2 regions of the Planifilum fimeticola genome follow, and region 2 is predicted to be linked to the other one. Evidence: predicted binding sites of a transcription regulator. Region 2 holds the regulator's gene; the other holds the start of a gene.
What was found. The regulator Rex, encoded in region 2, represses fermentation and respiration genes when NADH is low (regulators of the CRP and FNR family bind a similar motif). The targets are predictions, from matches to a motif close to TTGTGAAATATTTCACAA.

Region 1 (14,601 bases), on a different contig from region 2:
CTCCTGTTCCCTCCGGAGCATCTCGTCGATCATGGTCATGAGGTATTCGTACTGGTCCACATAACGCGCCAGCTCATCCTGCAATTCCTGTTGAACCGTCTGCTTCAGCCGATGGAGAGGGAGTCCCTTCAACCGGTGGTTCAGCAGATTGACCAGTTTCTCGATCGAAGAGAGGGAAATCTTTTCCGGAACGGTAAACCTCCTCTTTTCCACATGGCCCGCATCGGTCACAATGACGACGACCGCATTGTTTTCCGACAACGGCACCACTTGCAAATGGCGCAGCTTATCCTCGTAGACCATGGGTCCGAGAATGACTGTGGTATATTTGGTCAGCTTGGATAGAATTGAAGCCGTCTCCTGAAATACCTGCTCCAATTCGTCCATCTGGATGGTGAAAAGGCGCTTGAGCATCCGAATGTCCGACGTCCGCGGTCGGAGCGGCGGAAGGAGATGATCCACATAATAACGGTAGCCTTTGTGGGAAGGAATACGGCCGGCAGATGTGTGCGGCTGCTCCAGATAACCCATCTCCTCCAGGTCGGCCATCTCGTTGCGGATCGTGGCGGCGCTGAACCCCACCCCTTTCCGCTTCGAGACCGTCCTGGAACCGACCGGTTCCGCGGTCAGGATGTAGTCATCCACCACGGCCTGGAGGATCTTTTTCTGCCGCTCGGTCAACATCTGCCCCACCTCCTTGTTAGCACTCCAAGCCTTCGAGTGCTAAAAATACACAATTTAAAAGTACCAGAAGGAAAAGGCGATGTCAATCTTATCCGCCGGCTTGTTCCGCCTCTCCCACGAAGGCGGCGAACACCTCGTTTCCGAAGAGCAGCCCCTGCTCGGTGAGGGCCAGACGCCCATCCCTCTCCGCAAGGAGCCCTCTTTCGAACAGGCGCGCCAGCACCCCGCCGAAGACCTCCTCCACCCTCCGTCCAAACCGCCTGAAAAAGCGGGAAGGATCCACCCCCTGAAGCAGCCGGAGTCCGAGAATCATCTCGTTCTCCATCGCCTCCGCCTCCGGCACCGGGTTCCGTTCGGCCACCGGAAGGCGCCCGTCCCGACAGAGCCGGATGTACTCGCGGATGCCGCGCACATTGGCGTGACGCCAACCGCCCACATAGCCGTGGGCTCCCGCCCCCAGCCCGTAATATTCCTCGTTCAGCCAGTAAGTGCGGTTGTGGCGGCTTTCCCGGCCGGGGAGGGCGAAATTGCTGATTTCGTAGTGGACAAACCCCGCTTCGGCCAGGCGGCGCCGCGTCAACTGGTACATGGCCAGTTCTTCGTCTTCGGAGGGGAGGGGCAGCCGGCCCCGCTCGTACAGAACGTGAAAAAGCGTGTTTTCTTCCACCTTGAGGCTGTAGACGGACAAATGATCCGGCTTCAGGGAGAGGGCCTGCTCCAGGGAGCTTTCCATGTCCTCCACCCGCTGGTCCGGCAGCCCGAAGATCAGGTCGAAGGAGAGGTTGTCAAACCCGGCGTCTCTGGCCTGTTCCACGCTGCGAAGCACATCTTCCACCGTGTGGATCCGTCCGATCCGCACAAGCAGGTCCGGCCGGAAGGTCTGCACGCCGAGGCTGAGCCGGTTCACCCCGCCCTCCCGCATGACGCGCAACAGCTCGGGCCCCGTCGTGCCGGGATTGGCTTCCGCCGTGAACTCCAGATCACCGGACCACTCCGGAAAGAAACGCCGGACTGCCGAGAGCAGCCGCTCCATCTGGGCCGGTGTCAGCACCGTCGGGGTTCCCCCGCCAAAGAAGACGGACCGGATGGGGCCGGGCGGAACGTCCCGCACCCACATCTCCATCTCCTTTTCCAGTGCCGACAGGTATTCGTCCACCGGCTGCCCCTTCACCACGTAGGCGGTGAAATCGCAGTAATGGCATTTGTTGGTGCAAAAGGGGATGTGAATATAGACCGCTTCGGGGGGCATCCGTCCCCCTCCTTCCCTCACCCTTTCAACCGCCGGGCAATGCCTCACTTCTTGCCGGAATCGTCCACCTTCAGCACCGCCATGAAGGCTTCCTGGGGCACCTCCACATTTCCGACGGCCTTCATCCGCTTCTTCCCTTCCTTCTGTTTCTCCAACAGCTTCCGCTTCCGGCTGACATCCCCGCCGTAACACTTGGCCAGAACGTTTTTCCGCATCGCCCGGATCGTCTCCCGAGCGATCACCTTGTTGCCGATGGCCGCCTGAACGGGCACCTCGAACATTTGACGGGGAATCAGCTCCTTCAGTCGCTCCACCAGCTGGCGCCCCCGGTGATACGCCTTGTCCCGGTGAACGATGAAAGAGAGGGCGTCCACCGGCTCCCCGTTCAGCAGGATATCCATCTTGACCAATTGGGAGGGCTTGTATCCGATCAGCTCGTAATCGAGGGAAGCGTAACCGCGCGTTCCGGATTTGAGCTGGTCGAAGAAATCGTAGACGATCTCCGACAGGGGCAGCTCGTAAACGAGATTGACGCGGTTTGCGTCCATATACTGCATGTCGATATACTCTCCCCGCTTGAACTGGCACAGCTCCATCACGGCTCCCACGTAATCATTCGGCACCATGATGGAAGCCCGGACATACGGCTCCTCGATGTGATCGATCTTCTGCTGGGGAGGCATGTGGGTGGGATTGTCGATCTCCTTCACCTCCCCGTTCGTCAGGTACACCTTGTAGACCACGCTGGGAGCGGTGGTGATCAGCGGGATGTTGAATTCCCGCTCGATCCTCTCCTGGATGATCTCCATGTGCAACAGGCCCAAAAACCCGCAACGAAAACCGAATCCCAAGGCGGTGGAAGTTTCCGGTTCATAGCGGAGGGAGGCATCATTCAGCTCCAGCTTTTCCAGGGCTTCCTTCAGATCGTCGTAATCCGACGAGTCCACCGGATACATTCCGCAGTACACCATGGGATTCACCCGCCGGTAACCCGGCAGGGGCTCCTCGGCGGGCCGCAGGGCGTCGGTGATCGTGTCCCCCACCCGGGTATCCTTCACGTTTTTGATCCCGGCCACGACGAACCCCACCTCTCCGGCGGACAAGGCATCCATCGCGACGGGACGGGGGGTGAAGGACCCCACCTCCGTCACTTCGAAGGTTTTCCCGGTGGACATCATCTGGATCTTCATCCCTTTTTTGATCGAGCCGTCCACCACCCGGATATAGGTGATCACACCCCGGTAGGAATCGTAGACCGAATCAAAAATGAGCGCCCTCAGCGGCGCATCGGGATCGCCTTCGGGAGGTGGCACGTCGCTTACGACTCGCTCCAAAATCTCCTCCACGCCGATGCCCTCTTTGGCCGACGCCAGCACCGCATCGCCGGCGTCCAGCCCGATCACCTCCTCGATCTCCCGCTTCACCCGATCCGGATCGGCGCTGGGAAGATCGATCTTGTTGATCACCGGGATGATTTCCAGGTTGTTCTCCAGCGCGAGATAAACGTTGGCCAAGGTCTGGGCCTCCACCCCCTGGGCGGCGTCCACCACCAGGAGGGCGCCCTCGCATGCGGCCAAGCTGCGGGAGACTTCGTAGGAGAAATCCACGTGGCCGGGAGTGTCAATCAAGTTCAGGACATATTCCTTCCCGTCCTTCGCCCGGTATTTGAGCCGGACCGACTGCAGCTTGATGGTGATGCCCCGCTCCCGTTCCAAATCCATTTGGTCGAGGAACTGGTCCATCCGCTCCCTTTCCGACAGGGCCCCGGTATGTTCCAGAATCCGGTCGGCCAAGGTGGATTTGCCGTGGTCGATATGTGCGATAATGGAAAAATTGCGAATCGATTGCTGCCGTTTCCGAACATCCATTTCCTTCCCTGGTTCAAAAAATCCGCTCGAGTCGTGCATTCAAGCAGACCGGCCTTCCGACCAGGCATTCGCCTCCTTTCGGCTGTTGGGTTTTCCCCCTGCGGACAGGACGGGTGACCTCGGCTCGAAACTCCCGCCCGGCCGGGAGATCGGCAGAACTCCGACGGGAAACGTCATCCTCGGGCGGCCGGCGCCTGCGGGTTTTACCGTCTGTTTCGCGATCGAAGGGGGTTCGGATTGCGTCATCCTTCTCCCCGTCCGCTCACATCCCGTCGTGTGCGGCCCTTCGGTTCCCGGGGCGGGCCTCGAGGAAGACCCCGATTCCCGGTGCTGTTCCCCCTCGGGTTTCCGGTCGAAAAAACGGAATCCGGGAGCGGTTCTCCCGCGCCCAGGTTTTCCCCCGCCGGGTCCTGCTTGATGCGTATCCTTTAAGGGGGTGCCGCGTACTAGGCGAAGACTTCTTTTCTACTTTCCGGGGGATGCGCCTCCGACTGTCATCGATCCGTTCCCCGTGCCCGATTTTGCAAAGACCGCCATCGCGGTTCCAACGCGGTGCTGCTGTTTATATCATACCTGATTCGCCGACCGTGGCACATATATTATTATAGCTGTTTCAAACCGCCTGCACACGGACAAATCGACGATGGGCCGATGAAATCACGTTAAATCAGTATATCGGATTCGGCGGCGCCCTTCAATTGAATGCAGGGGCAACCCGTGGGGGGAATCTGTGACAAATGTTCAAACACCCTTCGCGCAGGAAGCATCCTCCGCCGCTATTTTCGCCCGACCCTTTTCGAAAACCGGAATCCGGTGACTTCGTACCCCGCCTGCGTGTAAAACCGATGCGCATCATGGCGCTCGGGCCGGTTGCCGCTGGTCAGATAAATGAGAGCGGCGCCCTCTTGCTCAGCCCACTTTTCCGCTTGCCCCAAAAGCGCTCTTCCGATCCCCCTTCCCCTATCCGGGATCGGTGACCAACGCAGCGATTTGAATGGCTATTTGGTCGCTTTCGTAAAGGATCACCTTGCGCGCCCCGACCAACCCGACGACTCTCCCCTGATACTCGGCAACCCAGGTGCGATACATGGGATCGGAGCAGATTCGCTCCATCCGGCCGGTCATGGACTCGGCGGAAGTCGAATAGCCCAAATGCGCCATCAGTTCGGCCGCCGCCTCGATATCCTTCATGGTGAATTCCCGGACCACCAACATGCTCCTTCACCCGCCTTTGCGGGATGCGCTATGCATCCCTGAAAACGTTTTACGATTCAAACACGCCGTTTTCCTGTCTTGTGCCCCGTCCGGTTCCCTCCGCAGCTTCCGTCGCGTCCCTCGGGCGAAATGAAGGGGGACCGCAGGGAGCCTTCACCGTCGCCTCCGAGCGGTCCCCCCTACAACACCCGGGAAGGCTTCACATCACCGCCAAAAGGGCTCCAAGCACCGACTACCCCCTTGTTCGCGGCACGATTTTGCCCAGGTAAAGCCTTCCCTTTTCCACCTTCGTCTCGTACCTGTCCAAGGGAGCCGCAGGCGGTGTGCCGGGGATGTTCACCCCGTTCTCGTCATACCGGCCGCCGTGGCACGGACAGAAAAACTCGCTTTTGAAACGGGGGTTCCCCTCCCACTTCACGGTGCAATTCAAGTGCTTGCAGACCGGCGAGAGGGCGAGGATGTCGCCGGAGGCGCTCCTCCGAACCCAGGCGGTCCTTTCAAATCCCTTTTCGGGATGGTACCATCCGTCCTTCCTTTTGACGAAAAACCGGACAAACTTATAGGTTTCACTGAATTGGTCGACGGGGCCGACATCGACAAAGGACGCTCTCTCCTCCTCCCGCTTCAGAAAGGGGTCGGCGGAAAAACGGACCATCGGATACAAAGCGGTTGATGCGAGAAACGCCCCCGTTCCCCCCAGGGTGTAAGTGAGAAACCGGCGGCGGGAAATCCCTTCGCTTCGACGCCCCTTCTCTTTGTCACCCACGAATCCCACCTCCCCTTGAATTGCGCACCGGGTCGTGAGAATATCCGAGGCTCCAGCAACCGCTAGACCACCGCAAGACAAAATCGCTCGCCTTCCATCCGGAGCAAGCAATCCCCTCCTTTTCGATCCGGTTTCGCCTCTGATCCAATTGATTCCCGAATCGATTTAGGAAATGTTTACAATAAATGAAACTTTTGAGCCGAAACCGAAAAAAGGAGCCCGGCGAAAAAATCGCCGGGCTCCAATGCCGACTCTTTTACCCGCTGATTTGTTCCTTCAGCAGGGAAACCAGCTTCTCTTCGGTCAAACGGGCACCGGTGTAGAAGGGGCCGAACTCCCCGAACCGGGCGCTGACTTCATCAAATCGCATTTCCGTAACAATCTTTTTAAAGGTAAGGGGATCGTCGGCGAAGAGGGAAACTCCCCACTCCCAATCGTCCAGGCCGATGGAACCGGTGATGATCTGGCGAACCCTTCCCGCATAGGAACGGCCGATCATCCCGTGGCTTTTCATCATTTTCCGCCGTTCCTCCATCGGGAGCATGTACCAGTTGTCGCTCAGGTGCCGGCGCTTGTCCATGGGATAGAAGCAGACGTATTTCGCTTTCGGCATGCTCGGCTGCAGCCGCTCCCGGAAAGCGGGATCGCTCAAGGGATCGGTCCCCGGGGGAACGGTGTACGCACTGAGTTCGACGACCGAAATGAAGGAAGTGGGAGCGGACGTCACATCGGCAAAGGCCGTTTTGTCAAATCGCCACTTCACCTCGTTCAACTCGTCGAGGGTGGGGCGGAAATGGATGAACAGCAGATCCGCCTTATGGCCGAAAACGGCATACTGTCCGAAGCTGCCGCCGCCTTTTTCCTCCACGGACGCAAATTCCCGGAGGACTTCCAACAGCTCCCGGGTCACTTCTTCCCTTTTCTCGGGGGAAAGCGATTTCCACCGGTTCCAGTCGATTTTGCGAAAATCGTGATAGGCATACCATCCCTCGTAGGTTTTCACCGCTTCGCTCATGGTCTCACATCCTCTGAACGGCGTTATCAACCGGAGAGGGGTTGCGCCGCCACCTCCGGCACAACCCCGTCCCTCAACCATTTTACCAGTTTTCCCGAAGGGTTTGAAGAAAAACGGTTCCTCATCCCTCCGTCAAGCAGACAGCAACTTACTGATCGGCCAACCAGGCGGCCAGGTTCTTGGCGTCCTCCCCGCTGACCAATCCGGCGGGCATTTGTCCTCTTCCGTTTTCGAGCACTTCAAGGATTTGCTTTTCGTCCAGATTGTTCCCCTTCAGTGCCGGGCCAACGCCCCCCTCCAGATTTTGTCCGTGACACCCGACACAGGACTGCTGGTAAGCGGCCTTCGCTTTCTCTTCATCATAGGCCACATTTTCCGCAGCTTTATCCTGCGAATCGTTTCCGGAATCCGCCGGCTCCTCCGCAGGCTGTTGGGACCCGGAATCCGTTGTTCCGGGATCGGTCGACTGGGAACCGCACCCCACCATGAAGAACAGTGCCAAACATCCGAGCATTACCGCTGCCTTTTGCATAATCCTCCGATTCCTCAATTCAATCCCTCCAGTTTGTTTTTACGGACAGACCGAATCAATAGGGTTGGAACGGCGGCGATCCGGGAGGCGAATACTGGATCATGTGGGCGATGGGAATGGTGTAGGCGACCAGGATCAAGCAGATCGCCACCGTCACCCACAGGGGCCAGCGTTCCAATATCGCCGGTGTGGAGGCCGCCTCTTCCGCCACCTCGCCGATGGGGTAGTCCACACCCTCCTCGGTGCGGGGTGCGAAGAAAGCCAGACGGATTACGATCCACACCATAAGCATAGCAGAGATGAACAGGAATACGCCACCGATCGCCATCACTTGTTGATAGGTGAGCCAGCCGAGGGCGATCGGATCATCTCCGTAGGTGGTAAAGGCGGTACGGCGCGGGCTGCCCAAAAGGCCGACCGCGTGCATCGCACCGGACATGAGTACCATCCCGAGAGCCCAAAGCCCCGTTTGGACCAGTCCCAGCTTGTTGAGTCCGGCGGTCAGCTTGCGGCCCGTCAACGCGGGGATCAGCCAGTAACTGACTCCGAAGAAGGTCAGGATCACAACCGTTCCGACCGTCAGGTGGAAGTGGCCCGTCACCCACAGGGTGTTGTGAACTACCTGGTTGAGCTGGTAACTGGTGTTGACGATTCCTCCCGCTCCGCCGGGAATGAAGGTCAGCATCCCGACCAGGGGAGCGACGAAACGAACGTCCTTCCAGGGAAGCATGCGGATCCATCCGAAGATCCCTTTGGCGCCGCGGGCCCGTCCGGCGCTTTCAAAGGTGGCCAGGACGGCAAAGGCGGTCATCAGCGACGGAATCGCCACCGAGAAGGTCAGCGCCACCTGGAGAAACTTCCATCCCGACGCGACTCCCGGCTCCATCAATTGATGGTGGAAACCGACGGGCGTCGACAGGAGAAGGAACATGATGAAGGCCAGTCTGGCTAAACCATCGCTGAAGATCTTTCCGCCGATGATCTTGGGTATGCATACGTACCACACAATATAGGCCGGCATCAGCCAGAAGTAGACCAAGGGGTGGCCGAAATACCAGAACAGCGTGCGGCTCAGCGCCACATTGATCGTATCAACCCATCCGAAGGACCAGGGGATGAGTTGCAACAGCACCTCCGCAGCCACACCGATGGTGCAGATGAGCCACAGGCCCATGGTCGCCACCGCCATAAACGCAAACAGCGGCGACAGTTTTCCCTGATGCTCCTTCTTCCACCAGCGATATTGGGCAAAAACGGCCCAGGCACCGAGCCAGCTGCCCACCACCACCAGGGCGAGGCCGATGTAGAAGAAGGGAGACGCTTTCATCGGTGCGTAAAAGGTGTACAAAACGGTGGCCTTGTTGGCGATGATGAGAAAAGCCGCGATGGCGGTACCCACCGTCATCAGCCAAAAGCCGATCCATCCCAGACGGCGGCTGAAATCCGTCAGCGTCCCGCCGCAGGTGCGGACAAGACCCGAATATAGGAAACCGACGATGAAAAAGGTGGTAAACACCAAGGCCATCAAGACGCCGTGGGCGGTCAACAGCTGGTAATAATTCACCGGCCCCAGATCGATGACGCCGCCCCGGACCAATCCCTGAAGCAACCCGGCGATGGCGCCGAGAAAGATGGCGGTGAAGGCGACGGCCATATGCGCGAGAATCAATCGGGAATCCTTCGGTTGAAATCGAAATGCCGCCGCTCCCGGTTGTGCCCTTTCCATAGAAAACGCACTCCTTTTTTCAGAGTTGGATCTCCATCATTTGACGACAATCTTGCCTGCCATCACCTGATGGCCCGTGCCGCAGTACTCGTTGCAGACGATGAGATATTCCCCGGGATGATTGAAGGTGTAAGTGGCCCGGTTGATATGTCCCGGGATCACCATCATGTTGACGTTGGTTCCCGCGATTTCAAAACCGTGTACCACGTCGGGAGAGGTGATTTGGAAATGAACGGTGGATCCCGCCGGAATCTCCATTTTTCCAGGCTGGAAGGTGAACATCCGGCCCACCATGACGGCCTTGTACTCCTTCGGACCCACCTGCGTCAGGGAGGGCTTGTTAAAGGGCGCCTCCTGGGTGACCGTTTTGGGATCCACCGTGACCAAGCTGCCCGGCGGATGGGCGTCCGTGGCAAAGGCCTGCACACCGACGATCGAAAGGAACAAAACCAGGGTGGCTCCGCCGATGATCAGCCAGATCCGTTCGTATCGGTGAAGGTGCATCCTTCATCCTCCTTCTCAATTTCGACTCAGGAAAAGGAAAAAGATCGAAAACCACGTCACCGCAATAAATCCACCGATGAACAAAACACCGGTCAGCGTGCCTTTCAGGGAGGGGTTCTCTTCGTTCGGGGAGCCTTTGCGATCCGGTTCCCGTCGATCAACCTGCGCTTCCATCGCTTTCCACCTCCAGTGAGATTCTGTTTTAAACATACCACCGGCTTTTTCCTGAAAGTGTGATCTTTTTCACAACTAGATCCGCTTTCACCGAAACTTCATATTTTGGACATCTCCGGTCCCAAATTCCCGCCTTATAAGGAGTTTCACATCTAATTGACAATCCGTCTTCCCCTCATCAAAGCCCCCTTCAAAGCAAATCGTGACATTTATCACACCTTTCGCCTCAAATCACGGTTAAGATCAATATTAAGTCGCAACGAATCATGATTCGGAGGGATAGAACATGTTGGCCGTTTCCCATCTGTTGACGGATGTTGCTTCCTACGGTGACGCTCTTCGCTATACCCGCCGCTCCGTCGGACACCGCTCGGGCACGCACCGGGGAGCGGGACCCGTGGTCGTCTGGAATGTCACCCGCACCTGCAACCTCCGCTGCATGCATTGTTACTCGCAGTCGGAAAACCGGAAATACGCCGGGGAACTCTCCACGGAGGAGGCGATCCGGGTCATCGACGATCTCGCACAAGCCCGCGTACCGGTCATCCTGTTTTCGGGAGGCGAACCCTTCGCCCGACCCGACCTTTTGGATCTGGCCCGTTACGCCGTTTCCAAGGGAATCCGGGTCACGCTTTCCACCAACGGTACCCTGATCACCGAAGAGGCGGCCCGCCAGATCCGCGAAATCGGGGTCGGCTACGTGGGAATCAGCCTCGACGGCGTGGGCGAGATTCACGATCGGTTCCGCGGCAAAAAGGGAGCCTTTGACGGGGCCCTGCGGGGCATCCGGAATTGCCTGCGTCAAGGGCAAAAAGTGGGTTTGCGCTTCACGATCAACCGGCATAACGCGGACCAGGTTCCCGCCATCTTTGATCTGATGGAAAAGGAAGGGATTCAACGGGCCTGTTTTTATCACCTCGTCTATTCGGGCCGCGCCAGCGTCCAATATGACATATCCCACGAGGAAACCCGCAGGATCCTGGATTTCATCTTCGACAAGGCGGAGGATTTCGCCCGGAGGGGAATCGTCAAGGAGATTCTCACCGTGGACAACCACACCAACGCGCCCTATCTCTACCTTCGGGTCAAACGGCAAAATCCCGAAAAGGCGGAGATCATCCTCGAAAAACTGCGCAACAACGGCGGAAACCGCTCGGGAATCGCCATCGCCAACATCGATCCGCTGGGCAACGTGCATCCCGACCAGTTCACGCCCACGATCGCCCTGGGCAATGTGCGCGAACGGCCGTTTTCCGAAATATGGAGCGATGAAAGCCATCCCGTCCTCGCCGCCCTGCGGGACCGCAAACCCCGCTTAAAAGGGCGCTGCGCCAAGTGCCGCTTCCTGGACATTTGCAACGGCAATTTCCGGGCACGCGCCCTGGCCGTCCACCACGACCTGTGGGCGGAAGATCCCGCCTGCTACCTGACCGACGAAGAAATTTCCTGAACATCCCCCAAACGGCAGATCGGCCGCCCGGAGCTTTCTCCGAGGCGGCCGATCCCTTTTCCCAAATCATTTGCCGTGATGCCACACAATCTTAACAAAACCTTTCCATAATCGTTCTATTTTTCGTCGCCGATCCTTCCCGGAACCCTTACAATAATAAGTGAAAGATTGAACGTTCCCATCCGAAAAGGAGGATGGATCATGGCGACATCCTGCTGCAATCTCCGTTCAAACCGGTTGACCCGCTTCTTGTCGCCGGATCAGCTCCAGCATCTCAAGGATCAAATGATGTGGAAAACCGTTGAGGCCGGCTCGCCGGTCTTTCAAGCCGAAGATCCGGCGGAGTTTCTTTTCTATATCGAACAGGGGTGTGTCAAAACGATGAAGACCACCTCCGACGGTCAGGAAATCACTTTCGGCCTCAAGGGAGGCGGCGACCTGATCGGACTTGCCGATGTCTTGTCCGATACCGTCCAAACCTACGGGCACAGCGCCGTCGCCTTTACGGACACCCTGTTGGGCGTTATCCATAAAAACGACCTGGACGCCCTCCTGGTGCAATATCCTTCCCTGTCCCTGGCCTTTATGCAATGGATGGCCCTGGAACAACGGATCATGCAAACCATCCTCCGAGACATCGTCCTCTATGGAAAACCCGGCGCCCTCTGCTCCATTCTGATCCGCCTCGCCAACAGTTACGGACAACCGACCGACCGCGGCATCCGAATCTCCCTCCGCCTCACCAACCAGGAACTGGCTCACCTGATCGGCGCGACCCGTGAAAGCGTCAACCGCGTCTTGTGCCGGCTGAAATCGGAGCGCGTGATCTCCCTCGACCACGGCCACCTGGTGATCCACAACATGGAGCGGCTGAAAGATGAAGCCCGTTGCGAAGATTGTCCCCTCGAAGTCTGCGTGATATAGAAACGGCGGATCGATCCCGCACGCCAAATGGCCCGCGAAATCGGGCGGATGGGCGGGCGAATCTTCCCTTTGTGATCCTGATCCCGCCTGTAAAGCAACGCGGCCGGGGTGAAAATCCCCGGCCGCCGTATGAGCCCCTCGATCATTCGCCCGGCTCCAGCCAACCGACCACCAATTCCAGCGCCTTTCGCGTGCCGAGGCGAATCCCGTGCCCCACTTGATTGCCCACCTGGCCCAACAGATTTTTCCCCGATGCGGCAACCTCCCGAACCTCTTCCTTCACCTGCTCCGGCTCCGGAGAACCGGCGGAGGGTTCGGCATCGTACACCTCCCCGAGCACGGCGATTTCCACCCGCCCGTTTTCCGGTGTGATGTGAATCGCCCGGGGTGCTCCCTGCGCTCCCTCCATCTTCTGGATGTTGCGCTCCGCAGAGTCGATTCCCAGAAAGATGCCCAAAAGAAGCATCATCGTCATTGCCGTCACTTGCAGAAAAAGACGCACTTTTTCCCACCTGCCTCAAGAATCTGCAACCGGGGAGGTCAGGGATTTTGGGGCTTGGCGTCGACGGGCGTCGCCTCAAAATGAATCTCGGCGATGGCCCGGGCCAAGGCTTCCGCCGTCCGGTACGCCTCTTCAAAGGTGTTGTCCACTCCGCCGATCTCCACCAAAATGCTCCGCGGTGAAAGGGATTGGTTGTACTCTCCGTTTCCCTGGGCCCGACTCTTGCGGAACACCCCCTTGGACAGCCCCGGATACAATTCTTCCAATTTGTTGTGCACCTTACGGGCAAATTTTTCGTTCTCCTCCCAGTTGTCGTTGGCGGTGCCGACCACAAAGGCGATCGTCGCATAAGGCTTTCCGTTGATGTGGTGAGTGGTTTTGTTTCTCCTCTTGGAGTCCCGGTGCACATCGATGAAATACTTCAAATCTTCGTTTTGGTTCATGGCCTCGACCACCGTTTTCCTCGAAGCCTGATAGAGGCGGTTCCACTTCGCCTGAAAAGGCTTCGTGTAAACCTCGGCGCCGATGCCCATGTTCTCCAGCTCTTCGCCCAGCCGCCTGCCGACCATCATGATGTTTTTTCGGTTGTCATAGGCCCGCTCGGGGGAGTTTTCTCCCGACAGTTCCGGCAGGTACGACTCGGTCGAATGGGTGTGGTAAATGAACACCCGCTTGGTCTTCGTAATCTCCTTTCCCCCGGCGGCCGCTTGCTTCTCCCTGGAACCCGGCTTTCCGGAATCCTTCGACGGCTTCGCATCTTTGGCCAATTTTTCCTCCAGATCGGGAGGAGGCGCGGATTCCACCGGGATATCCGTGTAATCCACCCCTTGCCCGGCGACGACGATCTCCGTGTCAAAGAGGGCGAAACCGGGCAATTCGCGGCCGAGAAAAGTCCGGGGATCCCGAGGGTCGATGCTGGTCGCCAACTCAAAGGTCAACCGGGATGCCATTCCTTCCTTTTGCGGAATCTGAACGCTGCTTCTCAGATAGGGAATCTCCCGGGCCAGGACTTCCACCATCGTCTCGGCGGACAACCCGGAGGTGAATCGGCCGATATCCGATGAACGGGAGTTTTGCTTCGCCCGGATCATGGCGAAAAAACCGGTGAAAATGAAGATGATCGCCGTGCCCAGGAGAAGGAAGACGAACATCTGTCGAACGCGGGGACCCGACATGTTCAGCGCGGCAAACCGGTGTTGACCGTGGTGCATCCCTCTCCCCCCTGTGAGCTTGTCTCATCACAGGTATATGTGGAGAGAGAGAATCATAGAACGAGAGACCTCCCGCACCTCCTCCGCCGACCGCCTTCATCCCCCGGTGTGGGAGGACACATTGTCCATGGTCACCGCCTCGTGCAGGGCGCAATTGAGGCCATCGGCCACGACTTTGCCGATGTCCGTCACAAAGGCGTCCACCTCCTTGGGGGTGACGATCAGGTTCTGCCCCAGGGGCGTCAACACCTCGTGGATCAACTGCCGCTTCTCCTCGGGCGAGAGCCCCCCGATCAAGCCGAGGAACCGGCTTCTCAGCTCCGGGGTGATCTCTTGCCCCTCCAACTCGCGCAAATCCGGAAGGTTGACGGGATCCAACGGATGGCCGGTCTTCTCTTTTCCCATCTCCCGCTTCAGATAGGCCAATGCCAGATTGAGCGTGTCGTATACGATGGTGACCGCATCGACCACCGTGGGAACTCCCACGGCGATCACCGGAACCCCCAGGGTTTCCTTCGTCAGAGCCTTTCTCCGATTGCCCACCCCCGCTCCGGGGTTGATTCCGGAATCCGCCACCTGGATGGTCGTGTTGACCCGTGTCAGGGCGCGGGAAGCCAGGGAATCGATGGCGATGACCAGGTCGGGTTGGGTCTTCTCCACGATTCCGTGGACGATTTCACTCGTCTCGATCCCGGTGATCCCCAACACTCCCGGCGAAACGGCGCTGACCGGCCGATAACCCTCCTCTACCTGTTCCGGCATCAGCTCGAACAGGTGGCGG
Region 2 (14,601 bases):
GGTCAGCCCGCGCGTCTCGATCGCCCACCGGCTCATCCGATCTCCTCCTCTCCCGGTACCACTGACGGATGATCTCCTCCGCCATCGCCAACACTTCATCCTCTTCCATCTGCAGGTAGTAGGCCTCCACCAGCACCTTCTCCAACATCTCCCTCATTCTTCCCATCTTCTCCTCCCGGTCGATGCCCCGGGTCCGAACCTCAGCGACAAAGGTTCCCCTGCCGCGGAGGGTTTCGATGATCCCCTCCCGTTCCATCTCTTGGTACGCCTTGGCGATCGTGTTGGGGTTGATGGCGATGCGACCGGCCAGATCCCGGACCGACGGAAGCTTATCCCCCGGAGCGAGAATCCCCCGTGCCACCGCCTCCTTCACTCCGTCCACCAGCTGCTGATAAATCGGCACGTCGGACCGCGGATCCACGTCAAACCACAAGAAGCTCACCTCCATTGCCCATCTTCCTTAACCGGCACTTCCGGCGAGGATGCCGGAGGAGATGCGATCTCTCGGCAAAGGTTCTCGGAGACACACCCCCTCCGGCGGTTCTGCCTGCACCGAAAGATCCCGTCAGTGATTCAACACATCTCTTCGCGTAAAGGTCAAAAAGGCGGGGATCAGCGCGAGGAGCGCCCAGCATCCCAACACGATCAATCCGGTGGTGAGGGACAGATCGGCCTTCAGATGCGCGGACAGGCCGCCCGTCCAGTTGTTCAGCAGGTTGAGGTGAGCGGTAAACAGCCAGAAAAGCTTTCCGCTCTCCACCGCTTGGAACAGGATCTCGCCGACGATGATCACGGCGAAGGCGACAGCGGTGCTGATCATCGACGACCGGAACAGGACGGAGCAGAGAAAGGCCAGTGTCGCCACCGACATCATCGCCAGGGAGAGAAGCAGGCAACCGCTCAAGATGTACACGGACATGGGCACGATCGCCGCTCGGCCATAATGGGGGATGCTCACCGTGTGCGACTGCGTCATGGGATCCGGCGAATCAACTTTTTCAAAGGTGTAAATGACGTTTACGATCTGCGGCTGATCCCAGCCGTCTATGCCGTACAAGGCGGCGTTCACCCCGAACATCAGCGCAAAGACGATGAGCGTCAGCAGAAGAGTGGCGAAAATGCTGACCAGCCATTTTCCGAACAGGATTTTCGCCCGGGAAACGGGACGGATCAGCAGGAGCCTGATCGTCCCGGCGGTGGTCTCGCCGGAAACGATATCTGCGACAAGGATCACGACCAGCAGCGGCAGGAAGACCCGGGAAGTGAAGTGGATCAAATCATCCATTTCCTGATATGCTGTCCTTTTCCAATGAGGAATGGGAGGGACGCCGTTTTCCAGATGGTACTTCAGTTCCATTAGTCGTCCCTGTCCCATCGCCTCCCCCACTTTGTTTTCACTCCGTGCCGCATCCTCCACTTCGCGTTCCGTCTGGGCGATCCGATCCTCCACGACGGATCGCCAATCATCGGATGCCAACCGCTGTTCTTCCTTAAGCCGCTGCTTCATATCGGCGATCGACTGTTTGATACTTTCGATCCGTTCCTCCGGATCTTCTCCCTCCCGGGCGGAGTCGGGACTTTTCACCTGCTCCTCCATGCTCTTCAATTCCTGTTCGGCCTGTTCGATCTGTCGCTTCAATCCCTCCGGAGAATCCCATCTCATCATGTCCAAATGTCTCTGATAGGAAAGGGCGCTCAACCCGCACACCACCAGCACCGCCAGCAGGACGGTGATCCACAGACGTCGGCGACGCATCAATTTCATCCATTCGTTGGCAATGACCCGCCCCAGCTCACGCACCGGCCTGCACCCCCTTTTTCTCCTCCTGCTCCGCTCCTCCGGTCAGCTCCATGTAAAACTCCTCCAGGGACTCCCGGGACGGCTCCACCGCATAAATGTCCACTCCGTTCAACACCAGCAGGCGGATCAGCTCCGGTACCTGACTTTCGGCAACGGCGGCGCGGACCGACCGTTCGCCGATCGTTTCGACGCGCCATCCCCTTTGCTCAAGGAGATCCTTCGCCGTTTCCGGACGGCCCACACGGATCGAAACCGCCGAATCGCCGCTTTTGAGAAGCTCGGTGACGGATTGCTCCGTCACGATCCGACCATCCTTGATGATGGCCACCCGGTCGCACATCTGCTGGATTTCGCTCAGCAGGTGGCTGGAAACGAACACGGCGACACCGGTCGAAGCGATCTTTCGCACGAGGCTGCGAAATTCGCGCATGCCGGCGGGATCGAGGCCGTTGGTCGGTTCGTCGAGAACCAGCAGGCCGGGATCGCCGATCAGCGCCTGGGCCAGACCGAGCCGTTGCCGCATGCCGAGGGAATAGGTTTTCACCTTGTCGTCGATCCGTCCTTCCAGTCCGACCAGCTCCGTGAGCTCCTCGATCCGCTGCCGCATTCTCCGCCGGTCGATCCCCGCCAAACGCGCGTAGTGAATCAGGTTTTGTCTCCCGGTCAGGTAAGAGTAGGTCTCCGGGTTTTCCACGATCGCCCCCACGTGACGAAGGGCCTCGGCGCGCTCCTTCTGAACGTCACAACCCTTGATGCGAATCCTCCCTCCGCTCGGCTTCGCCAGGCCGACAATCATGCGGATCGTCGTCGTCTTGCCCGCACCGTTCGGCCCCAAAAACCCGTACACTTCCCCTTTCCTCACCGACATGTTGAGGTTTGACACCACCAGACGGGAACCGATGACCTTGGACACGTTCTCCACCGTCAATACCGCCACAAAATGCACCTCCGAACCCCGCGATGTTTTCTGTCATGCCTCTCCGGAAATTTGCGCGTCCCCATTTGCGGTCGTTTCCGTAAAGATTTCCGGATCGGTCCTGAAGGTAACGTGGGCCCCGGCCGCACCGGTGGTGACCACCACCTGCTGCTCCGTCTCGGCCCCCCGCCGATCCTTGTGTATGGTTTGTATTATGTGTACTATTTAATATAGTACACTTAAAATATATCGGTCCCCGACGTTTCCGTCAAGCCTCTTCCGGATGAATCGCGTTTTGAAGGCGGAATCCCGCACATCCAGGTAAAACCAATGCAAAGAAAAACCCCCCGCAAAAATGCGGGGGGAAGGGTTGGAGGTGCCGATATGCCGATGGAAGGGCGGAATTACATCATGTCCATGCCGCCGCCCATGCCGGGGTTGTTGTTCTTCTCTTCCTCCGGTTTGTCGGCGACGACCGCTTCCGTGGTCAGGAACATCGCCGCAACGGAGGCCGCGTTTTGCAGGGCGGAACGGGTCACTTTCGCCGGATCGACGATACCCGCCTTGATCATGTCGACCCACTCGCCGGTGAGGGCGTTGAAGCCGATGCCCACTTCTTCCTTCTTCAGGCGCTCCACGATCACGGAGCCTTCCTGTCCGGCGTTGAAGGCGATTTGACGCACCGGCTCTTCCAGCGCGCGCTTGATGATGTTCACACCCGTCTTTTCGTCGCCGGTCGCTTCGACCGCTTCCACCGCGCGGATCACGTTGACGAGGGCGGTGCCGCCACCGGAGACGATCCCTTCTTCCACCGCAGCCCGGGTGGAGTTGAGGGCGTCTTCGATGCGGAGTTTCTTCTCCTTCAGCTCGGTTTCGGTCGCAGCGCCCACTTTGATGACCGCTACGCCGCCGGCCAGTTTCGCCAAGCGCTCTTGCAGCTTCTCCTTGTCGAATTCGGACGTGGTTTCTTCAAGCTGCTGACGGATTTGGTTGATGCGGGCTTCGATGTCTCCTTTGTCGCCGTAGCCGTCCACGATGATCGTTTCCTCTTTGCGCACGCGGACCTGACGGGCACGGCCCAAGGCATCGAGACCGGTGGTTTTGAGGTCCAGACCCAGCTCTTCGGTGATCACTTGACCGCCGGTGAGGATGGCGATGTCCTGCAACATGGCTTTGCGGCGATCGCCAAAGCCCGGAGCCTTCACGGCGACGGAGGTGAAGGTGCCCTTCAGCTTGTTGACCACCAGCGTGGCCAGGGCTTCCCCTTCCATGTCTTCGGCGATGATCAGGAGCGGTTTGCCCTGTTGCACCACTTTTTCGAGGATCGGCAGGATTTCCTGGATGTTGCTGAGCTTTTTATCGGTGATCAGGATGTAGGGTTCTTCCAGCACCGCTTCCATCTTGTCGGAATCGGTGATCATGTAGGGGGAGATGTAGCCGCGGTCGAACTGCATCCCTTCGACCACTTCCAGCTCGGTGGTGAACCCTTTGGATTCCTCAACGGTGATGACGCCGTCGTTGCCCACCTTTTCCATCGCTTCGGCGATCAATTTGCCGATTTCCTCATCGTTCGCGGAGATGGCCGCCACCTGAGCGATAGAGTCTTTGCCCTCGATCGGCTTGGCGATTTTCTTGATTTCATCGACGGCCGCGTTCACCGCCTTTTCAATTCCCTTGCGCAGCACCATCGGGTTGGCGCCGGCGGCCACGTTTTTCAAACCTTCGCGGATGATGGCCTGGGCCAACACGGTAGCGGTCGTGGTTCCGTCCCCGGCCACATCGTTGGTCTTGGTGGCCACTTCTTTTACCAGCTGGGCACCCATGTTTTCAAAGGGATCTTCCAGCTCGATTTCCTTGGCAATGGTCACGCCGTCATTGGTAATCAAGGGAGAACCGAATTTCTTTTCCAGAACTACGTTGCGGCCCTTCGGACCCAAGGTCACTTTCACGGCATCGGCCAAAGCGTCTACGCCGCGCAGCATCGAACGACGTGCTTCTTCGCTGAACTTGATGTCCTTCGCCATTTCCTCTTCCCCTTTCTTATGTAGGGTTATTGGTTAACGGATCTGCAGGCATCACTGCTCGACGATCGCCAACACGTCACTTTCACGCAGGATGAGGTATTCCTTGTCGCCTACCTTCACTTCGGTGCCTGCATATTTGGAAAAGATGACGCGATCGCCCACCTTCACTTCCAATTCGATTTTTTGTCCGTTTTCCCAACGGCCGGAACCCACGGCGATCACGCGACCTTCCTGCGGCTTTTCCTTCGCCGTATCCGGAAGGACGATTCCGCTCGCGGTCTTTTCTTCCTTCTCGATCGCTTCCAGCACGATACGGTCACCCAACGGCTTGATCGACACAGGAGACCCTCCTTTTCCAACACGAGGTAGAATTGTCTTGCATAACGATTTGTTAGCACTCATCGCCGATGAGTGCTAACACCAATTATAATAATATGCATGTGCCTCCCAATTTGCAAGCCCCGAGGTCAATTTTTTTCCGGATCGCCGATCGGCGCAGTGCATCGATAGAAAGGTGCAAGAGCATTATCTCCCGAATCCGGGGGAGATAAACTTCCGACGTAGTTTCCAAGCAGAAGGTCCTCATCTTACGATTCTTCCAACCAGGTCTTCTCCCTCGCTTCATCTTCCTTTTGGATCCGCCGGTAGAGCCAGGTGCATAGAAACAGGCTGATCTCGTACAGGAGAATGAGGGGAATGGATACCAGAATGTTGGAGACCAGGTCCGGGGGCGTGATGACGGCTGCAAGAATCACCATGCCCAGATAGGCCGCCCGGCGGCCCCTGCGGAGCAGATCCGGCCGGAGTATCCGCAGACGGGTCAAAAACAGGATCACCAAGGGCAGCTCGAAGAAAAGGCCCAACGGAAACACGATGTTGAACATGAAGCCGAAGTACCGGTATATCCCGAAGGTTTCCGTGGTGCCCAGTGCGGCCGACAGCCCCGTCATGAAGCGGATGAGGTAGGGAAAGATCACGTAGAAACCAAAAAGGAGACCCAGGCAAAACAAGATCACCGCAAAGGGAATGTACGTGAGGGTGATTCTCTGTTCGGTTTTCGTCAAGCCCGGTTTGACGAAGGCCCACAACTGGTAGAAGGCGACGGGCAGGGTGATGACCGCCGAAATGACGAAGGCGAACATCATGTAGACGCGGAGGGGCTCCGCCGGAGAGAACACGTGCATCGTCACGTTCGCCGGCATTTGCTGTTTCAGCCAATGGACGAAATCGGCGGCAAAGACAAAGCCGACCACCAGTCCGAGAACAAAGACGACGATCACCCAAATCAGCCGCCGGCGCAACTCGCCGAGGTGTTCGGTCACGGGTTGAGTCTTGTCTTCCATGGCGCAACCACCCTCATGACAATTTCACAGATGCGGCACCCGCCGGGCGGGTGCCGCCATGAAAACAGGCCGGACGATCCGGTCCCGGCCGGAAAGTGATCCCTTCCGCAGAAGGGCGTCTAACTTTTATGCGCCTCGTCCATTTCCTTCGCGGTTTCCGCTTCCGTTTCCTCATCCGGAAACTTCTTCAGGAAATAGATCAGCGTCTGCAGCTCCGTGGTCAAGTCGATGTGGTGAATCCGGACCCTGGGCGGCACGTTCAACCGCGCCGGTGTGAAGTTGAGAATCCCCCGGATGCCCGCCTCGACGATCTGCTGGGCCGTCGCCTGAGCGACGCTGGCCGGCACGGTCAAAATGGCCACTTCCACGTTGTGCAATTCCGTCACTTCTTTGAAGCGGTCCATGGACAGGACCGGAATTCCGTCCACCTCGGTGCCGATTTTCGCCGGGTCGTTGTCAAAACCGGCGACGATCTTCGTATTGTGACTGCGGTAAAAGTTGTAGCGCAGCAGGGCCGTTCCCAGGTTGCCGACGCCCACCAACACCACGTTGGTCACTTCGTCCTGTCGCAGAAAATCGCGCAGGAACTGAAGCAGGTAATTGACATTATATCCATAACCTTTCTTGCCCAACTCGCCCAGATAGGAGAAGTCGCGGCGAATGGTGGCCGGATCGATCTGCAGGGCTTCGCTGAGCTGGGCGGAGGAAACGCGCTTTTTTCCGATCGCGTGCAATTTCTCCAGATACCGATAATACAACGGCAATCGTTTGGCGGTGACTTGAGGGATTTTTTGATCTTCCATCGCATGCCTCCATGTCGACGGTCCCTTCGACCGCTTGATTTTATATTCAAGATGTCCGCCAACCTCTAGCGCTTCATCGGTTGCGTTCGGATTGTCCTTCCATCTGTTATTCTCTTCACAAATTCATCTTACAATGAAATCCCAGTTTCCGACAAGTTGAGGACCCGGGCGGTTCAGCAGGAGTGGAGCAATCCGCCGTGCCCCTGGGTGACCACGTCTTCCCGGGTGATTTTTTCCCCGGCCAGAATGCGGGGAAGGAAATGGTCGAAGGAGGTGACGGGATCGTGGAGGACGCAACCCGGCAGCCCCAAAACGGGAATCCCCCGGTAGTAGGCGATCATCAGCATCGTGCCGGGCAGAATCGGCGTACCATAGGTGATGATCTCCGCTCCCAGGGAAGCGATCGCCCCCGGGGTCCGGTCATCGGGATCGACGGACATCCCGCTGGTCACCAGGACCATGTCCACCCCCTGATCCACGAAGGCCCGGATCTGATCCCGGATCATCTCCTTGTCGTCGGTGGCGAAGGTCTGCCCCACCACCGTCGACCCGTACTTCTCCACCTTTTCCCGGACGACCGGGCCGAAGCGGTCCCGGATCCGTCCGTGATACACCTCGCTCCCGGTGGTGACGATGCCGACCCGGTGCGGGCGAAAGGGAACCACCTCCACCACCGGCCGGTCCCGGCGGACGGCGATATCCTCCACCTCCCGGATGGACGCTTCCGGAAAAACCAGGGGGATTACCCGGGTCGCCGCGACGGTCTGCCCCTTTTCCACCGGTGTGTGGGTTCGGAGCGTCGACAGCGCCACCTGCTCCACCCGGTTGATGGCCGTCACCGCCTCCACGTCGATCCGGAGCAAACCCCGCACCTGCGCGACCAGGTTCACTTTCCCCTCCTTCGGCTCTGTCCGGCCGAGATGGGGGCCGGCGGCCGCCCGGGCAATCCGTTCCGCCGCCTCGTCCTCGTGCAGCTCTCCCTCGGCCAGTTCCAACACGTATACATGCTCCTTGCCGATCCGGAGCAGCTCCTCGATATCCTCCCGGCGGATCCGATGCCCTTTGCGGAACAGGGGACCCTTGTATTTCCCCGGATCGATCACCGTCAAATCGTGCGCCAGCACCAATCCCACCGCTTCACCGACGGGCACTTCCTTCAACCGGCTTTTCATCTCCGTTCCTCCCCCCGCGTTTCTATCTTCGGATCATCCGATTTATTCCCCCAAAAATCCGCCGAAAAAACGGAAACCGCTGAAGGGGTGTGCCGCGGGGACCGGAAGCCCCGGCAGCCAAAGCCGGCGATCTTTTGGAGAGACTTCCGCTAGAATGAGAGGGTCTTGGACGGCGTGATCAACCCGTCCAACCGCTGATCGTGCTCTTCCGGGCAGACGGTCGGCACCACCTGAAAGGAATAGGCCACCCCGATCCGCTTGAATGGCCCCGGATGACGGGAGAAAAAGCGATCGTAATATCCTCCGCCGTATCCGAGCCGGTATCCCCGCTCATCGAAGGCGACGCCGGGAACCACCACCAGGTCGATCGCCCCGGGAGGAATTTTCGCCGACGCTTTTCCGGACGGTTCCGGTATGCCGTAGGATCCCGAAACCAACGGTTCCCCCCTGCGGAGCGAGAAGAAGGAGAGGGATTTGGTCGCGGGATCCGCCTTGGGGAGAACCACCCGCTTCCCCGCCGACCAGGCCTCCTCCATCGCCGGCCGGACATCCACTTCCTTCCGGAAGGGAAAGTAAAACAGGATCGTCTCCCCTTCTTTAAAGACGGGGTGACGGACCAGCCGCTCACAGACGGCCAGGGATTCCCGGCGCACCTGTTCCGGGGAGAGGGATTCCCTCAGGTCCAGCATGCGCCGGCGAAGCATGCGCTTTTGTTCCGACATGATCAATATCCGCCCTTTTGCCGAATTGCCCGTCATCTGCTAAGATTAAGGGATAGGTGACGCAAAACGGTAATATTTGGTCGAGGTGGCATCTCCTATGCTGAGGATCGGTGTGCCAACCGCTCTTCACCTTTGAACGGCAGTTTTTTATTTACAATTGTACACCATTGACCGGTGCCGAGAAAATCTCCCCTTTGAACAAACCGTGACGCCTGCTCGGCCGCCGGGATCCCTTCCGGGACCGGCGCACCGCCGAAGAAGCCATATTGGAGGAATATGCCCATGATCCTGTTGCAAGTCAACCAAGTATCCAAATCCTACGGTGCCAACCCCGTATTGGAAGAGGCCACCCTGCGGGTGGCGGAAAAGGAACGAGTCGGATTGATCGGCGTCAACGGTGCGGGGAAAACCACCTTGCTGAAAATCATCACTTCGCAAATCACACCCGATCGCGGGGAGGTGTTCATCGCCAAAAACGCCCGGATCGGTTACCTGGCCCAGGACAGCGGCCTCGATTCGGGGCGAACCGTCTGGGAAGAAGCCCTGACGGTGTTTACGTCCCTCCGGGAGATGGAAAGCCGGCTGCGCCGGATGGAACGGGAGATGGGAGACCAGGCATTGATGGCCGATGAGGAGCGGTACCAGCAGGTGCTGGAGCGCTATGCCTCCCTGCAGGAAGCCTACGAACGGGAGGGTGGGTTCCAATACGAGGCGCGCATTCGGGGAGCCCTGCACGGCCTCGGCCTCTCCGGCATCGATTGGCACCGAACCCCCGTGTCCGATCTCAGCGGCGGACAGAAAACCCGGCTGGCCCTGGCCAAGCTGCTGCTTCAGGAACCCGATCTGCTGATTCTGGACGAGCCGACCAACTATCTGGACATGGATGCCCTCGCCTGGCTGGAGCAGACCCTCGCGTCCTATCCCGGCGCTCTGCTGGTGGTCTCCCACGACCGCTATTTCCTGGACCGTTTCGTGGAAACCATTTACGAAGTCGACCGGAAGCGCGTCACCCGCTATCCGGGCAACTACACCGACTTCGTCCGGCAAAAGGCCGAATGGGTCGCCCGTCAGGAAAAAAAGTACGAGGAGCAGCAGGCGGAAATTCGCCGGATGGAGGAGTTTATTCGCCGCAACATCGCCCGGGCGTCCACCACCAAGCGGGCCCAGAGCCGGAGAAAAGCCCTGGAGCGAATGACGCTCGTGGAGCGCCCCCCCAAAGAGGGTCCCCCCGCGGCCATCCGTTTTGACGTCGCCTCCACCAGCGGAAAGGAGGTGTTGGAGGCCAAGGAGCTGACGATCGGATACGATCCGTCCTCCCCTCTGGCCTCCGGCCTCTCCTTCCGGATTGAAAGGGGGGAACGGATCGCCCTGATCGGCCCCAACGGCACCGGCAAATCCACCCTTCTGAAGACCGTCGCCGGCCTACTCCCGCCCTTGTCCGGCCGGATCCGCTTCGGAACGGGGGTGGATCTCGATTACTACGATCAGGAACAACAGGCCTTCGACCCGGAAGCGACCGTCCTGGAAGAAGTGTGGAACGACTTCCCCTCCCTGGACCGGACCGCGGTTCGCTCCGCCCTCGGCCAGTTTCTGTTCAGCGGTGACGATGTGTTCAAAAAAGTGTCCGAACTGAGCGGCGGCGAAAAGGCCCGTCTCTCCCTGTGCAAACGCATGTTGCGCCGGGCCAATCTGCTCCTGATGGATGAGCCCACCAACCACCTGGACATGCGGAGCAAGGAACGGTTGGAAAAAGCGCTCGCCGAATACCCGGGAACGCTCCTCTTCGTCTCCCACGACCGCTATTTCATCAACCAACTGGCCACCCGGGTATGGGAACTGTCGCCGGAGGGAATCCGTTCGTATTCCGGCAACTACGACGCATATCTGGAACAGAAAAAATCCCTCGAAGAACAGCAGGCTTCCCCGAAGGGGGAAACCATCGCCCCCCGGCGTCGGAAGGACTCGTCAAAGGACCGGAGCAGAGAAGAGCGTCTCAGAAGGGAGGAAGCCGCCCGGCTCGAAGCGGAGATCCAAACGTTGGAGAAAAAGATACAGGAAATCCAGGAAACGATGTGCCTGCCGGAGGTGCTCCGGGATTCCGAAAGGGTCCGGGAACTGAAGGACCAGCTGGATGAGCACGAGGAAATGTTGGCGAAAAAGACGGAACGCTGGGTCGAGTTGGCCGAATGAACGGAACAAAACAGGTGATATGTTCTTGCCGCGAAAAAGGGGGTGCACCGGACAAACTTTGCCCGGCGCACCCCCCGATGATTTTTGCCGTCCTTCGGCCGGTTCAACCCCTCCTAACGGGGTACGGGATAGGAATCGACGATCCGGCCCGAACTCGAGGGAATCAGCTCCATCCGGTCGTCGCCGGCAACAATCACTTGTTGAAGTTCAAAGGGCCTGTCATCATAAACCCACACATGACTGCGGCTTCCCTGCATCACGGAGATCCGGAGTCCCCCGGACGCGTTGGAGAGGACGACCGTCGACTCCCTCCCGGGCTCCCAATCCCATCCGACGCGGGAGGAAGCGATCTCTCCCTCATCATTTTCGTATAGGCGCAGGTAGCCATCCCTGCCCCAGACCAACAACAAATTCGACTCCCCGGAGGAAAGGACCAGTTGCACCGGATCGGACGCATCCCCTTCGGGACGAAGGAACCGGAAGGAATAGGGGGCCTTATTGACCCGCACCCGTGAGGAGCGGCCCATTTTCCACCGGTCCCCCTGAATCAGCGCGCTGCCCTGGGACAACTGCCATGAGCTTTTCTTCTCCCTTTCGCCGTAAGCGATCACCTCGGACCGGAGGAGTTTCGTTCCCTCCCCTCCCTGAAAGTGGATCTGAAAATTGTGTTCCGCCGGAGTGTTTCCCACGGCCACCCAGCGGCGGGTGTCATCCTTTTTCCAGATGGAGTAGCGGATCGGTTTATCGGGAATATAGGTGATTTCGAAGTTGTAAACACTTCCCTCCTCAACCGAGAGCATCCCTTCGGAGTCGACCAGCGAATACCATATGTCGGGGCTGGACATCAACACCAACAGACGCCCCTCGTCGACGGAAAAACCGTACGAATTGCGGTATTCCCGGTTTGTCAACATCACCGAAAAGGGCTGGCCTTTCCGCGGGATGAAGGACCCGCGGATGAGGGAAGCGCCTTGAATTTTCTCCGGCCACACATACTCCTGTCTCCTGTCATCGAAGGAGATGCCCGCCCTCTGCATATCATCCGGCTGCTCCTTTGCCTGCGATTCCGAGAGGGTCCATATCCCGTAGATCCCCCCGGCCAACAGCGCGAGGGAGATGGCGGCCGCCAGCAGCCCCTTTTTCCATCGCATCAGCGGATTTGCGGGCGTCCGCTTCGGGGGCGGCTCCTGCTCCCGCTTCATGCGGAGAATCTCCTCTTGAACCCGCTTCAAAATTTCTTTGCGCGAATGTTTGGGGTTCAGACTGTCCGCCACCAACGCCCGAAGCGGTTCGGGGATCCGCTCATGAACGACGGCCTTATCGGGTCCTTCCCCCTTTTTCGGAAACCCGCCCGTCAACAAAAAGAAGAGGAGTTCACGCCATTTTTCTTCCGGCGGTTCCGTATACCCTTTGATCCAGAGAAAGAGAAAATAAGGCTCGCCGTTCTCCAGGCAGACGTTGCGCGGATCACAGGTGCTTGCAAGGGGCAGGGATTGCTCCTCCAACTCCTCCAGGGTGGACAGCAGCTTCCGGCAGACTTCCAGGGCGAGCAACGGTTTCATCGGCGCTTTCTCGCTGACCACGGTGGACAGCGGGTCCCCGCGCAGGGGCGGGTGAATCAGTTTTACCCGTTGTTTCTCATAGATGACATCCAGGATGGATGACACGTGGCGAAGATCCACCTTGAGGGCGGAAGCGGCTCGGGGCGGGAGCGGTTTCCGCAGGGGGATCTCCTGAACATACACCACGGTTCCATCCCCCGTCTCGGCCTGAAAAAGCTGATTCGAGCCGAACCGGAACACGTCCTTCACCTGAAACCGCCGATCTCCGGCCGAAAACCCGTGAGTTTCCTTCACATGACCCCCTCTTTTCCGTTTTGTGCTGCGATGTTGAAATGGTAAAAATATGAAATTACTTGAAAATACAGACTATATAAGGCCTGTAAGAGAAAAAGACCCTCCTTTCAATTATACAAGAAAATCTTAACCTTAAACAGAATCCATGGAATCCACTTCCGTTTCATTCGACATCCCGCAAAAAGCCGACGCCTACAGGCGCCGGCGAAACATATTTCCTCTGAAAAACAGCTTACACCGTCTTCCCGCTTCCGCTCTCCCTGTGCCGTTCCAAAAACTCGAGGATGCGGCGATACACCCGGATCTCGTTCTCCTTCTTCGAAAACCCGTGTCCTTCGTCCTCCAACACAAGGTATTCCACGTCAACTCCCCTGTTCCGCAGGGCGGCGACGATTTGATCCGACTCCGCCCTCACCACCCGGGGATCGTTGGCACCCTGGATGATGAGCATCGGCTTTTTCATGTTTTCCAGGTACGTGATCGGGGAATCCTCAATCAGTTTTTCCCTGTCTTCCACCGGATCCCCGACCACCTGCTTCATGGACGGCTTCCAGAAATCGGGGACCGAATCGATAAAGGTAAACAGATTCCCGGGTCCGAAAAGATCGACGGCGGCGCGCATGTATTCAGGGTGACGTCCGGCCAGAAGCAGGGTCATATATCCGCCGTAGCTGCCGCCGACGACAAACAGCTTATCCCTCTCCGCGATCCCCTGCCGAAAGAGCCACTCCATCCCCGCCACACAGTCTCGGAGGGGGCCTCCCCCCCAATCCCTTTCCACCAGCTTGCAGAAGCGCTTGCCGTATCCGGTGCTGCCGCGAAAGTTGGGGGCGAAAATCGTATAGCCCCGGGCGAGGAGAAATTGGAACAGCGCCCGGAACCGCTTGCGCTCCGCCCACTGGGGACCGCCGTGGGGCCAAAAGATCGCGTGCCCGTTGGCCGTCTCCGGCTTCGCCCGAAAGAGGAGCGCCTCGATCTCCTGTCCGTCAAAGGAAGGATAGGTGACCACTTCGGGCTCCACCATGGCCTCCCTGGAAACGCCCATCACCCGGTTGTCCGTTAGCGCTTCCCAGTCGCCGCCCGGCCGCTTCCGGAAGAGGTTCGGGGGCATGGTCGCACCGCGCCCGAGCAGGTAAAGGGTTCCGCTTTCGGCGACGTGCAGCTGATCCACGATATCCACCGGCAACGGAACGGAATCGAGGGTTTGGTCATCGACGCGGAAGGCATACAACTTGTCCGATACCCCTTTGACGGTGGAAACGTACAGCGTGCGGCTCGGAGCGTGCCACTTCAGATGCGCGGCCGCTTCCTTTTCAAAGGTGACCACGGGGGCGAACTCCCTTTTTTCAAGATCAAAGCCGGCCACGTATGCGTACTCTTCGTCGTAGTCGGTGACAAAATACAAATGGTTCTCACTGGTATAGACGGCGCTGGATACAGTGTGCGCCTTTTCGGGATCCGGCGTGAGGGGGATCGCCTCGTCCCCCTTCTTGGCAAAACCGCGCTGGTGCGTATTGCTGAGCCACTGGACCCAGGCAAAACCGGTCTCCTCCGGACTGACGGCAAGCAAATGTACCGAGGCCTCACTGCCGACCAGCAGGACTTCGCTTTTCCCTTCCACCAGATCATGGCGGCAAATATTCAGAAAGGTGGGATTGCCCCGGCTCGTGTTGTAGTAGATGCGCTCCCCGTCCTCCGACAGATGGGTGACATAAAACTTCTCCTTCGCCTGCGGCTTCAGCAGAGGAAGGGGATCCCCGCCATCCGGCGGCAG

Region 1: CLV97_RS06865 (cytochrome c oxidase subunit 2A) is a predicted target of Rex. The motif match lies at 9,791-9,808, and genes of this name have one in related genera.

The regions. Positions count from the first base shown of each region.
Region 1 is NZ_PVNE01000008.1:73,286-87,886, forward strand. It holds gene hrcA (heat-inducible transcriptional repressor HrcA) at 1-684, opposite strand, end outside; gene hemW (radical SAM family heme chaperone HemW) at 773-1,933, opposite strand; gene lepA (translation elongation factor 4) at 1,978-3,801, opposite strand; gene CLV97_RS18930 (GNAT family N-acetyltransferase) at 4,578-4,787, opposite strand; gene CLV97_RS06835 (hypothetical protein) at 4,762-5,016, opposite strand; gene CLV97_RS06840 (Rieske (2Fe-2S) protein) at 5,249-5,782, opposite strand; gene hemQ (hydrogen peroxide-dependent heme synthase) at 6,039-6,797, opposite strand; gene CLV97_RS06850 (c-type cytochrome) at 6,946-7,311, opposite strand; gene CLV97_RS06855 (b(o/a)3-type cytochrome-c oxidase subunit 1) at 7,385-9,055, opposite strand; gene CLV97_RS06860 (cytochrome c oxidase subunit II) at 9,092-9,559, opposite strand; gene CLV97_RS06865 (cytochrome c oxidase subunit 2A) at 9,575-9,769, opposite strand; gene CLV97_RS06870 (radical SAM/SPASM domain-containing protein) at 10,020-11,183, shown strand; gene CLV97_RS06875 (Crp/Fnr family transcriptional regulator) at 11,385-12,107, shown strand; gene CLV97_RS06880 (DUF3679 domain-containing protein) at 12,250-12,609, opposite strand; gene spoIIP (stage II sporulation protein P) at 12,648-13,820, opposite strand; gene gpr (GPR endopeptidase) at 13,917-14,601, opposite strand, start outside.
Region 2 is NZ_PVNE01000022.1:16,564-31,164, forward strand. It holds gene CLV97_RS12800 (ABC transporter ATP-binding protein) at 1-36, opposite strand, end outside; gene CLV97_RS12805 (GntR family transcriptional regulator) at 1-448, opposite strand, end outside; gene CLV97_RS12810 (ABC transporter permease subunit) at 566-1,801, opposite strand; gene CLV97_RS12815 (ABC transporter ATP-binding protein) at 1,794-2,738, opposite strand; gene groL (chaperonin GroEL) at 3,122-4,741, opposite strand; gene groES (co-chaperone GroES) at 4,793-5,080, opposite strand; gene tatC (twin-arginine translocase subunit TatC) at 5,329-6,084, opposite strand; gene CLV97_RS12835 (redox-sensing transcriptional repressor Rex) at 6,204-6,887, opposite strand; gene CLV97_RS12840 (molybdopterin-binding protein) at 7,061-8,059, opposite strand; gene CLV97_RS12845 (5-formyltetrahydrofolate cyclo-ligase) at 8,209-8,781, opposite strand; gene CLV97_RS12850 (ABC-F family ATP-binding cassette domain-containing protein) at 9,064-10,971, shown strand; gene CLV97_RS12855 (hypothetical protein) at 11,085-12,827, opposite strand; gene CLV97_RS12860 (S9 family peptidase) at 13,060-14,601, opposite strand, start outside.